DNA from 3 places in the Peribacillus sp. FSL E2-0159 genome. Region 2 is predicted to be linked to each of the others. Evidence: riboswitches for the same ligand, from Rfam matches in the RefSeq annotation. Region 2 holds a riboswitch; each other region holds the start of a gene.

Region 1 (4,191 bases), 1.0 Mb from region 2:
CACCAGGCTTTTCATTGACCTATCGGGCGTTCATGCAATAGATAGTGCATCCGCCCACAAGCTGTCACAATTGATTGAATCTTTACATTTGATCGGAATCCAAACAACCCTTTCAGGACTTCGGCCGGAAATAGCGATGACTGCCGTTAAGCTTCAACTGCCTTTTGATAAAGTGACGATAAAGTCCACTCTTGCCCAAGCGATCAGTACGATAAAATAATACATACATATCCAGGGCTGGGGATGCTCATTATAAATTTCATCGAGAAGACCGCCATATGGCGGTCTTCTCGCATGTATAAGTGATGCTGCAAAATGGGTACAGGGCTCCATAAAGCAAGAGCCGGAACCTGCTGGATCATTCAATATTGGCAAAGACTGCTAGATCTTCTTTATTGCCAACCACTAAAAGCATATCTTTTTCATGGATATCCTGGTCCGGTGAGGGTGCAATGATAATTTCTCCATTACTCACGATGGCAATGACGCTGATATTATATTTTGCACGCAAATCAAGCTCTCTGAGGCTTTTTCCCTTCATGCTCATGGGGAGGATGATTTCCTCGATATTGTATTCTTTGGAGAGCTCTATATAGTTCAGCATGTTAGGGGATAGGAGCTGATTCGCGACCCGTTCCCCCATATCCCTCTCAGGATAGATGACCCAGTCAGCACCGACTTTAGTGAGAACCTGACCGTGATTTTTATTGAGTGCTTTGGCAATGACCTTTTCGACCCCAAGCTCTTTTAAAAGCAAGGTAGTTAAAATGCTCGATTGCATGTCATTTCCGATGGCTACGATGACACAATCGAAATTACGGATTCCAATTGATTTCAATGTTTCTTCTTCAGTCGTATCCGCCATGACTGCATGGGTAACGCTCAGTTCCGCATTCTCGACTCTTTCCTCGTTGACATCAATACCTAATACCTCTTGGCCGGCCGTATATAATCTATGGGCCACACTGGTTCCGAACCTGCCTAAACCGATCACGGCATATTGTCGTTTTCCCATCTTTTACACCCCTTCATTAATGATTAACCAATCATGATTTTCCCTTTTGGACGGCGGAATGGATCTGGTTTGCGCCTCATAGCGATAGCAAAGGCTAAAGTCAAAGGACCCACACGGCCTGCAAACATCGTGAAAATGATGAGCATCCGGCCAACTGGTGATAATTCTGGGGTCAAACCCATTGAAAGTCCCACGGTGGCAAATGCTGAAGTGGCTTCGAATAAAATCATCAAGAAGTCAGTTCCGCTTTCAGTGATGGTCAGCAGAATGGAGATGATTGAAACCATGAATGCGCCAATGAATGTAACGGATAATGCTTTAAAGATCGTTTCACTCACAATGCGGTGACGGAATAATACCACATCACCCTTTCCTTTAATCTGTGACCAAACCGTTCCAACAAGCGTCGCCAATGTAGTCGTTTTAATCCCGCCGCCAGTCGATCCGGGTGAAGCCCCAACGAACATCAAGAAAATGATGAGCAGTAATGTAGGCTGAGTTAGATCAGGGATATTCAGCGTATTGGAGCCTGCCGTCCGTGGTGAAACCGATTGAAATAGAGATGACAGCATTTTACACATGAAAGATAAAGGCTGCAATGTCTTGGCATTGCCGAACTCGAATAAAAAGATTAAAATTGCGCCGGCAATCGTAAGGGTCAAGCTAGTCGTCAGAACTATCTTCGTATGTACGGATAAACGATGGGTATTCCGATATTCGTATAGTTCATTCATCACAATAAAACCTATCCCGCCAAACGTGATGAGCAAGGCGACGGTAAGGGTTACGAATGGATCCGATACATAAGGGGTCAAACTCCTGAATTCCCCCATTAAATCAAAGCCGGCATTATTGAAATTCGAAATGGAATGAAAAAAACCGTAATAGACTGCCTGACCGATTGGCATGTCAAAAGAAAAGCGAATCGATAAGATAAGGGCACCCAAGCCTTCAATGATCGCCGTGAAAATTAAAAGCCGCTTGACTAATTTGACTACACCCGCCATGGATAGATTATTTAAGGACTCCTGCAGAACTAATCTGCCTTTTAAAGAAATCTTTTTGCCTAATAATAAAAAGAAAAACGTCGCAAATGTCATGAAACCTAAGCCGCCTACCTGAATCAGTGTTAAGATGACCAACTCCCCAAAAGTGGTGAAGGTCGTTCCCGTATCGACTACGACCAGTCCTGTTACACATGTAGCGGAAGTCGATGTGAATAAAGCATCCAGAAAAGAAAGACCATTCCCATTTTCTGTGGAAATCGGCAAGGTCAATGAATAGGCCCCAATAAGTATCAGGATGGCAAAGCCGAGTACAAGTATTTTTGGCGGATCCAATTTTGTCATTTTCAAATGATCATCCCTACCCATAAAAATATTGTGTAATACTGTATGATATTTTAATCATCAATCCTCTTTCGGAATCTTTTTAAACGCATAATAAAAAGACCTGCGAAAACATCGAGCAGCTATTTTGCTACAAAAAAAGCAAAAAAGCTCCCGAAATAGGCGGTCTTATGACCTCCTTCGCTTTAGCCGACGAAGTTAGCTGACGGGTAGGATGGCGAAAGAGCTGATCTCATCCCTTCTGCAAGGCAGAATTAACCCCAAATGATTGGGTCCTCCGTACTCAATTCCCTTGAGTTTAGGCCGAAATGCATTAAATTGATAAACGTATTCTACTCCCAACATTTAGCAGTTGTAAACCCCTAAATTGTAAAAAAATATTTCTTTAACAAAACTGAAAATTTACGTTTTATTTACATTTTAAAAACGTATTGACAAATATTAGTTAGCACATTATGATAGGTTCGATTAAGCCGATTATGATAACCAGCATCGATGTACTTTATTCAATACTTTCAAGCAGAACATGTCATTGCCAATCAAAATTTCTAATATATAAATTATGTTTATTTTGTGAATTATAAAGAAAAAAAGCATTGCATTCGTATTTAAAAAATTCAATACATTTTATTAAAAAGGCGGGCAATTATGGAGAAGACGTTCAATAGATATGTTATTAATGCTACAGGCAAGGGTGGCCAGACATATTTAACACAATGCCAGGATAAAGATGCACTAAGGAAATGGATAGCCGATCATGAGGATCAAATCATCATGAATGAATTAAGGATAACGGATAAGAAAAAGAATCCGTTTTTAAAATTGTTTTCCCTAAGGTAAATTAACTGAATCCAACATTCATTAGCGGTATTCAATTATGTAATCCCTGTGTTCTATCCAGGAACGCTGAGCGAAAAATCCATATCTTGTTTTGCTTTGAAACTCATTTATTTTGAATGGGTTTTTTTGTGTTATTTACAATATTAATCCACTGATGTTAAAATTTGTAATAGTTAATGTGGACGTAAAGAGGAGAAAAGTAAATGAAATAACCACTTTCCAAAAGAGCCCCGAAAGCAGCAGAGTATAGGAAAGGGATGTATGGTGACACGCAGGGGTGGCACCGCAAATTGATCTCGTCCCGAGACGCATTACTTGGGGACGGTTTTTTTTATTCTTTACGGTCAAGGGAGGAGAAGCGATGACATTACGAAATATATTAGTATCCTGGAAATATCCTTCCATTCTATTGTGTGGGATTGGTATCTCCAACTTCGGTTCTTGGGTTTATTTCATTGCACTTAATTTAATCGTTCTCGATATGACCGATTCAGCCTTGGCGGTAGCTGGACTTTATATCGTTAAACCGATGGCTGCCATATTTACGAATGTGTGGGCAGGCAGCGTGATTGACCGGATAAATAAGCGGAATCTAATGGTTGCACTTGATCTATTTCGAATGGTATTCATAGCCTTGCTGCCATTGACTTCTTCTATATGGATCATCTATTCCCTTGTCTTCGTGATCAATATGGCAGGGGCCATGTTCGTAACAACATCAAGGTCGTATATTACAAAATTAATACCCGTTGAACAGAGGAAACGATTTAACTCATTACGAAGCTTAATGGATTCTGGAGCTTTTTTGATTGGACCAGCGCTAGCGGGTATCCTTTTCTTAATCGGTACACCCGTTTTAGCGATTTATATTAACTCGGCTGCCTTATTATTATCCGGTATCATCACTCTATTTATGCCTAATCTTGAAAAGGATCATTCCCTTGAACAATCCAGTCATTACCTGTCTTGGACCATCATGAAAAAGGA
Region 2 (4,191 bases):
CAATCTTCACTTTTAATGGCTTAATGCAAATTCCCCAGCGACAACACCGCACATCGGCTTTAAAAGAAATCAACCGTATTTTAAAACCTGAAGGAATCTTCATTTTCACAACACATGACCGTGATAAAAACGAAAATTACTTGAACTTTTGGGAGCAGGAGGAAATTATTTGGTGTGGAGGTAAGCAAGATGAGAGGCTTTATGAGTTTGGGGATATTCTCACATCCGGACCACTTCAAAAAGAAACTTACCTCCATATCCCAACACAACTTGAAGTAAATGATTGCCTAGAGGAAGCAGGGCTTACGGTCATCGAGAGCTTTTACCGCAGTGAATTATTTGATGAAAACGAAGATGTCAACGATTTCTCTTCCGATTGCCGCTTCTGGATCGTTCAAAAATCAGGAAGAGCATTTTAATACAAAAAATCCAGAGTGATATTTCACTCTGGATTTTTTGTATTAAGAAACTTGTTCTAGTTCTTTTTTGGAAGGAGGGTTGAATTGACCTTCCCATTTAGAGATGACGATTGCTGCAAGTGAATTACCTATAACGTTTACTACTGTACGTCCCATATCAAGAATACGGTCGATACCGGCAATAAATGCTAGACCTTCAATAGGAATACCGACAGTTCCCAATGTCGCTAAAAGAACTACGAAAGATACACCCGGTACACCCGCAATCCCCTTGGACGTGATCATTAACACTAGCATTAGCGTAATTTGCTCATACATGCTTAAATCGATTCCGTACATTTGAGCGATGAAGATTGCTGCTAACGCTTGGTATAATGTAGAACCATCAAGGTTAAAAGAATATCCAGTCGGAATAACGAATGTAGCAATATGTTTCGGACATCCCGCTTTCTCCATTTTTTCCATGATTTTCGGAAGAACCGCTTCTGAACTTGCAGTAGAGAAAGCAAGGATCAATTCTTCTTTTAGAAGTTTAATCAACGTAAAGATATTGAATCCGACAAATTTCGCAATAATACCAAGAATGACTACTACAAAGAAAATCATTGTTCCGTAAACAGAAAGCGCTAACTTTCCTAGCGGAATTAAAGATTCCAAACCGAACTTGGAGATCGTCACACCGATTAGTGCAAATACACCGATAGGAGCGAATTTCATGACCATGTTAGTTAGGTAGAACATTCCTTCAGCTACACCTTGGAAGAAACGGAATACTGGTTTACCCTTTTCACCGATGGCCGCAATACTAAGTCCAAACAACACGGAGAAGAAAATGATCGCTAGCATATCGCCTTCTACCATGGCTTTAACTGGATTGGATGGCACAATGTGAACGATTGTATCTACAAAAGATTCATGCTGCTTAGTTTCAGCTGTATCAACATAGGTAGAAATATCAGTTTGTTCTAACTTATCCATGTTTACACCAACACCAGGCTGGATGATATTCGCTGAAATTAAACCAACAGCAATCGCTATCATAGTTACCACTACAAAGTATGATATTGATTTAGCTCCAAGTTTACCTACTGATTTTAAATCGCCTACACCTGCAACTGCAACGATAAGGCTTGAAACAATGATCGGCACTACAATCATTTTAATCATTCGTAGGAAAATGTCTCCGAATGGCTGTAAAAAGTTTTGGGCCGTCTCACTACCATAAAAAATGGCACCAACGATAATCCCTAAAATTAAACCAATGAAAATTTGGCTAGCTAAACTTAATTTGAATTTCTTCATTTACTTTCCTCACCTTCCATAAAGTCTTTGATGCAAAAACATTTTTGTCTCGGTAAGGGAAACAGTATACTAATAAAAGAAAGTAATTTTTCTTTTTTTGAAAAACTCTGTCTTTACGCCGAAAAAAAAGACACTTCATGTGTCGATTTCTTATTGGCGTGAATATTCACACATGTTCCCTTAAAGACGCTGACGAGGTTAGCTGTCGGGTTAGGAATTGGAAACACAAAGCCCTTTCATTTCTGAATTCACCCCTAGCGGATAAAATCCACAAAAATGGGTCCCCCGTTCTTGGAATAAGATTAAGCGAGTTAACTTATAATAAAATATTATACTAAAAATGATAATCTGTAAATATTTATTCGCATCCGTTCTAGAAAAAATCTTTAAATATGTCTGAATATTCTGTATTAACAGCTATTGTATCTATAATTACTCTTCCCGATTTTTATTCACATTAAGTTATATTGATATAATTAATAAATAATTTGACATCACCTCTCTTGTTAAAGGAACGGTTATTTTTCCAAAATGCCAAGTAACAGATATCTTACTTTTTCCCTAGAGGTGAATTTTTTATAAGTTTTAACTTTCACTTTTTCAAATTGAATCGGAGTAATAAAATAAGAATGGCTCTTCACTGCCACATTCGGCTTCAGTAGGATGACGTCACCTACCGAAGGTCCTTTTATGATTTCTTGCTTTCCTTCTGCTTTAAGACCTTTTGTAATGTAATGTTTATCCATATATCCTTTTTTAGTCAATTTGTAAATATAAGGCTGTTTTTGGTAATGTACCGCCTCTATAGGAACGGAGGGTACACCGGCTTTCTCATTGGTTATAACAGTAAGATTCACTTTGGATCCCACCAACAAAGGTTCCGTTTCTTCGCCTTCCGGTTCGATTAAAGCCTGAAATGGAAATCTGTTATCTTTTTTTAACGACGGCTCTTCAGCTGGATAGGAATGGATACGGCCTATCGTTCCTTTCAATGCCTTTTTTGAATCAGAGGAACTTGCTTTTATAGTCATGCCCACTTCAGCCTTTTTCATTTCCTTTTCGGAGAAATACCCTTCAATTGCCATATTTGTTGAAACAATGGATATAATGGGGTTATTCAGGTTTTTATTGATATTTTTAACTACACCATCAGCCTCGCTCGTCGTTACGATCGCACTGGACTGCTCCTCAATTGAACTTAATTTAGCGTCAAGCATTTTCACTTTTTCATTTAAACTGTTTTTTTCCAGTTCTTGCTTGTACATTTCTTGCTCAATGTTACTTTTAATAAGTTCCGTCGAGCTTGTTGTTATATCAATATTCAAGTTTTTTTCCACCGATTCATCAATGGCGGCTTTTCCAGAATCACTGGTCAGGGTCCCTTGATAAGACCTCAACTTGCCTATGTATTCTTCAATTCCTGCAATTTCCCCCTCAGCTGCCGTTTTCTCCGCTTCTAAATCCGCTTTAAGCGCATCAAGTTCGGTCGTCGTATACTCAAACAACGAGGATCCAGCCGTAATCGCATCGCCTTCTTTTACAAGGAATTTCTTAAAATCATTTTTCTTGGTATCGAAATAGATATCATACTCTTCTACAGGTTTAATTACCCCATTTGTTTGAATAGTATCCGCAATTGTATCTTTTTTTACCTTTGTCCAGTGTTCAACGAAAACAGTTCGTTCCACTTTGCTTTCTTTTTTTTCAATAAGGTATATGTTAACGGTTATTAACACTATCGACGCAATCGAGACTGCTGCTATTTTCCATTTCCCGCTCATCCTTTTCACCCGCCTTATACAAATACGCCTACTTGGATGTATGCTAAAAAGGCTTTAACAAACCATGTGGCCAGATAGAATAGAACAATCATTAAAAGGACCAAATAATTATTTCGTTCTGAAAATTCCTTTAAATAATAATATTGCAGAGCAATAATAAGAAATTGAAAAATGGTGATTTCGCTGAATAAGTGAATGAAATAATCACTTCTGAGAACATACTGACTGATGATCCCCAATGAAAAAGGATTGGCATCGCTGCCTATGTCCATTAAAACGAATAGAGGAATCAGTAATGTTTTTTCCACTAATTGCAAACCAAAAAGAATCATTTGAACGATAACTAATTTTATATATGGGATATCAGTAACGATCCAAAAGAATAGAGCTGCTAAAAATATGTATATGGAAGGGTCAATTATGCCTGTTATTATATTGCCGCTCAAAATCAGCAACTTTGCTGCTTCGAATTCATTGACACTCATCTTCGTGATTTCTTTGGAGAATGATTCTGAACCAATGCCAAAATATCCCCCAATGGCGAATACTATAACACTAAGAAAATATAAAAATAGTAATTTCAATCCAAGCTTTGTGACTGCCTCTGCATTTTGCAGCTGGTAACGACTCCGATAAGGCTCTAAAATGCCTTTTAACAATCTGACCTGGTACACCATATGTGGTCCTCC
Region 3 (4,191 bases), 770 kb from region 2:
CAATGAGGTCAAGACGATTCCTATAATAATGAAGACTAATGCCAAAACCCCTAAAATAATCGCTTTCATTGTAGACCATTCGTGAAAAACTATGACCCCGAATAATGTGGTTGAAATGAGCTGCAATCCAGTTGATATCGGCATCGTTTTGGATACTCCCATTAAATCAATGCTCTTAAGCTGATTAGCTTGTCCAAGAGCCCAAAACAATCCAGATACGACTCCGACTCCAAACACCAGAAGTGACAACTTAATATCGGCAAAAATATAAACACCAATTGAAAAAATCAAGGCACCAATCGTTGTACCTAGTGTTTGACTATAGGGTCCACCCCCGAGTTTCACATTAAATAAAACGATGCTTCCCCAGAATAATGCCGGCAAGAGAGCTAATAATATATCCATTTTCAACCCCCATTTATGTAAGTTCAAAACTAAGCAGTAAATTTCCTTATGTCTTCTTAATATGTTCGCATTATTTGAAATGACCCTTGGTAATTTTATGAAGTGCTTCCCCTAAAGTAGTGTTCAACACAAAAAGGGCTGCAGACGCAGCCCTTTTTAATGATACTGATTGATGCTAGCCACCATGTTAATGATGTTGCATGTCCATTTCCAAATCATCTGCGACTTTGAAATAATTACTTTCCCAAACAGCCGTGGTGCGGATAATAATGATGGAGAAAGTTTTATATTAACATTAATTAAAGCTTTAAAAGAGGAAGTATCCCCACATCTTACTGCAAATCCTTTTTATTGTACGGGCTTCATAGTTACTGTGAATTTATGAGTGGGTTATGAATGTTCATACTCAAATATCGGCAGCGTAAGTTACTGCTGTCTTTTTTATAAAGGTTATAAAAAAAGCAAACCTTATGTAGGTTTGCTTCTTTTCTTAGATAATGGAACTCACTTCTTCAAATGATATGGCACAGTCGTAATAACCACATTTCTTCTATAAAGTAAGTAGGCGCGAATCAGTAAACTTGATTGGTTATGAAGTATATTGTGCCAGCCCTTCTTCGGAATGAATTGGGGGATGATCACCGTAACTTTATAATTGGATTCCCTAGCCTTATGTTCAACTGTATCCACAAATTTAGTTAGTGGCTGAATGATACTTCTATAGTAAGAATTCAGCGTAACGAGTCTGACATCCGGCTGCCACTTTTTCCATTTTTCTCCGAATTTCTTTTCATCTTCTCTTTCAAAAGCAACATAAACCGCAATAACCTGATTTGCTGATAGAGATTTTGCATAATTTAAAGAGTTCTCAACCACATGAGTTATTCCCGCCACAGGTACAATGATGATATTCCCTTCAATTGGTAAGATTGGCTCACATGTTGTAATCCTTAGTTGGTCACCAACTGCTTCATAATGCTTTCTAATTCGATGAAAAATTAAAATGATGATAGGTAAAAAAATCAAAACAGGCCAAACCTGAGTAAATTTGGTTAAAAAGAATATCATCGTGACGATAAAGCTAATCATGGCACCAATTGAATTAATGGTTAGTTTCATCATCCAGCCTTTTGGCTTTTCGCGAATCCATTTAACAATCATCCCGGTCTGGGACAACGTAAATGGAATGAATACCCCTACCGCATAAAGCGGAATGAGATTTTCTGTATGTCCTTCAAATGCGACTATTAAGATGATGGATGCAAGCCCCAGTATGATAATTCCATTGGAATACCCTAATCGGTCCCCTCTTACCGTAAACGCCCTTGGTATGAATTTATCCTTCGCAAGATTTACCGCAAGCAGAGGGAAAGCCGAATAGCCAGTATTGGCCGCCAGTATCAAGATCAATGCAGTCGTACCTTGAATGAAGAAATACATGAAATTCCGTCCAAAGATCTCTTCAGCAATCTGGGAGACGACCGTTACCTCCGCGCTTGGAACAATACTTAAATAATAGGCTAAGTATACGATTCCCGAAAATAATACCGCTAGTAAGGAACCCATCGCTATTAAAGTTTTCGCAGCATTATTTGGGGCTGGATCTTTAAAGTTCGGGATTGCATTGGAAATCGCTTCGACTCCTGTCAATGCGGAGCTTCCTGATGCGAATGCTCTTAGCAGTATAAATAAACTGATGCCCGCTACCGGAGTCCCGATGGACGTATGCAATTCCGGTGAAACCCCACCCGTCAAAATCTTGTAAATGCCAACACCAATCAAGATGAACAATGCTAAAACGAATAGGTACACCGGATAAGCCAAAACAGAGGCCGACTCCGTAACCCCCCGAAGGTTCAGGATTGTAAGTAGAATGACGAAAATGATGGCTATGATGACATTATATGAATGCAGGCCAGGAAAAGCGGACGTGATGGCATCCGTACCTGCAGAAACACTTACAGCGACAGTTAATATATAATCGACCAATAAGGATCCTCCAGCTATCAACCCTGGATTGACACCTAAATTGTTTTTTGAAACCACATAGGCCCCCCCGCCATGTGGATAAGCGAAAATGATTTGTCTATAGGACAAAATCAAAGCAGTTAACAGGATCAATACCCCAATCGCGATAGGGATGGAATACCAGAATGCCGCAGCACCGACCGTGATCAGGACGATTAATATTTGCTCCGGTCCATAAGCAACCGAAGACAAAGCATCAGAAGATAATATCGCCAAAGCCTTTGTTTTGTTAAGCTTTTGTTCACCAAGTGCATTTGATTTTAAAGGTCTCCCAATCAAGAACCTCTTTATAGAAGATAACATCAAGAATTCACCACCATATTTAATTTATAAGTTTATGTTACCCAGCTGTAGCAAAAAACAAGACGAAATAGAAAAATGCCTACAAGTCATAGCTAAATAGACCTGTAGACATTAATTTTTTTGTCTAACAAGCTCCACCTTCCTTCTCATATAACGCTTACGAGGTTAGCTGTCGGATTCGGACCTAAGAGTAGCCCTACCTTGAAAGGATTCACCCCTTGGATTGTAGTAACAATCCCTATAACGGGTCCCCCGCACCATAAGGTTTAAGCGATTTAGAAATATGAAACTGTTGATTATCATACTCCCGTGAAATGAAAAAGTAAATGAAAATTTTGCACATTAATAGAATAATCTTTGTAGGTGTAGTTTTGTTCTTGACGTATATAACATAAGTCATGCAAACACACTATTCGAAGGGAGGAAAGGAGATAAATAAAAAAGTCAAAAAGAAAATGATCGCCACATGGAGAACGTAAAGGACGAAATTAAACAGATCTGCCCCAGCTTGGATAGTCATTAAACTTGCATTTAATTTCGCTTTCCGAATCCACTTTAATTCCCGTCCAATCGGGGGCAATGATCCACCCTAATTAGTTCCTTCCTTCTTGAATTGGTCTCAAATTGCTTTTTTTAAAGACAAAGTATTTCTGGCCAATATAGTTAAGAACTGTGTAAAAAATTGCTCCTATCAGCACCGCCACATTTTGTTGTATGGATAAGTGAACGGATCCTTCCATTGATTCTGCTATAGCTTGGCCTAAAGAATAAGCTGCGGAATAACAGATCAGGATGACGCAAAAGAAACGGGCAACTCCTCTCCGCCATTCTATATCGCTTTTAAAGGTAAAAGTCCTGTTCAAAAGAAAACTCGTTACAGCTCCCGTACCATTGCCGAAAAAGGTGGAGATCCAGTAAGATAATTCAAGAACATTCATGAGAAAAAGCATGATGGAAAGTCCAACCGCTGTATTGACTATTCCAACCAATAAAAAGCGGATAAAGGAGTTAGTGTGTTTTAGATAGTTTTTCAATACTGTTCCGTTCATTGTCTAGTTGCTCCCGTTTTTTTAAATCGAGCGGATTAAATAAATCCAAATCAACAATATATTTAGGCCGGCGTTTGGATTCATTATAGATTTTACCTATATATTCCCCAATCAAGCCGACAGCGATCAACTGTAGTCCACCGATCAACCATATGGAGGTGATTAATGAGGTCCAACCAGTTTCGGTCTGCCCATAAAACTTTAACCATAAAAAGTAAGACCCAAAGAGTAAGCTAATGAAAAAGGAAAGACATCCTAGCCATAATACAAGCCGGATCGGTGTAACTGAAAAGGAAGTAATGCCATCAAGCGCAAACCCAACCATCTTCTTAAATGGATACTTCGTTTCCCCAGCCAATCTTTCTTTTCGGTCATAATAAACAGAGTCCGTCTTAAACCCAATGAG

Evidence for each region. Region 2 has a riboswitch for cyclic di-AMP ahead of NYE63_RS01410 (cation:dicarboxylase symporter family transporter). Riboswitches for the same ligand answer to the same signal wherever they lie in the genome.
Region 1: another riboswitch for cyclic di-AMP. It lies ahead of NYE63_RS24810 (TrkH family potassium uptake protein); the one in region 2 lies ahead of NYE63_RS01410 (cation:dicarboxylase symporter family transporter).
Region 3: another riboswitch for cyclic di-AMP. It lies ahead of NYE63_RS05135 (APC family permease); the one in region 2 lies ahead of NYE63_RS01410 (cation:dicarboxylase symporter family transporter).

What each region holds. Positions count from the first base shown of each region.
Region 1 covers NZ_CP152053.1:5,078,104-5,082,294, reverse strand. Annotated here, with positions in the region: gene NYE63_RS24820 (STAS domain-containing protein) at 1-220, shown strand, start outside; gene NYE63_RS24815 (TrkA family potassium uptake protein) at 359-1,015, opposite strand; gene NYE63_RS24810 (TrkH family potassium uptake protein) at 1,039-2,364, opposite strand; cyclic di-AMP (ydaO/yuaA leader) riboswitch at 2,537-2,679, opposite strand; gene NYE63_RS24805 (hypothetical protein) at 3,013-3,204, shown strand; gene NYE63_RS24800 (MFS transporter) at 3,566-4,191, shown strand, end outside.
Region 2 covers NZ_CP152053.1:262,634-266,824, reverse strand. Annotated here, with positions in the region: gene NYE63_RS01415 (class I SAM-dependent methyltransferase) at 1-419, shown strand, start outside; gene NYE63_RS01410 (cation:dicarboxylase symporter family transporter) at 462-1,721, opposite strand; cyclic di-AMP (ydaO/yuaA leader) riboswitch at 1,894-2,040, opposite strand; gene NYE63_RS01405 (efflux RND transporter periplasmic adaptor subunit) at 2,240-3,502, opposite strand; gene NYE63_RS01400 (hypothetical protein) at 3,517-4,179, opposite strand.
Region 3 covers NZ_CP152053.1:1,028,626-1,032,816, reverse strand. Annotated here, with positions in the region: gene NYE63_RS05140 (RhaT/GlcU family sugar-proton symporter) at 1-405, opposite strand, end outside; gene NYE63_RS05135 (APC family permease) at 910-2,736, opposite strand; cyclic di-AMP (ydaO/yuaA leader) riboswitch at 2,875-3,019, opposite strand; gene NYE63_RS05130 (GtrA family protein) at 3,330-3,785, opposite strand; gene NYE63_RS05125 (glycosyltransferase family 2 protein) at 3,745-4,191, opposite strand, start outside.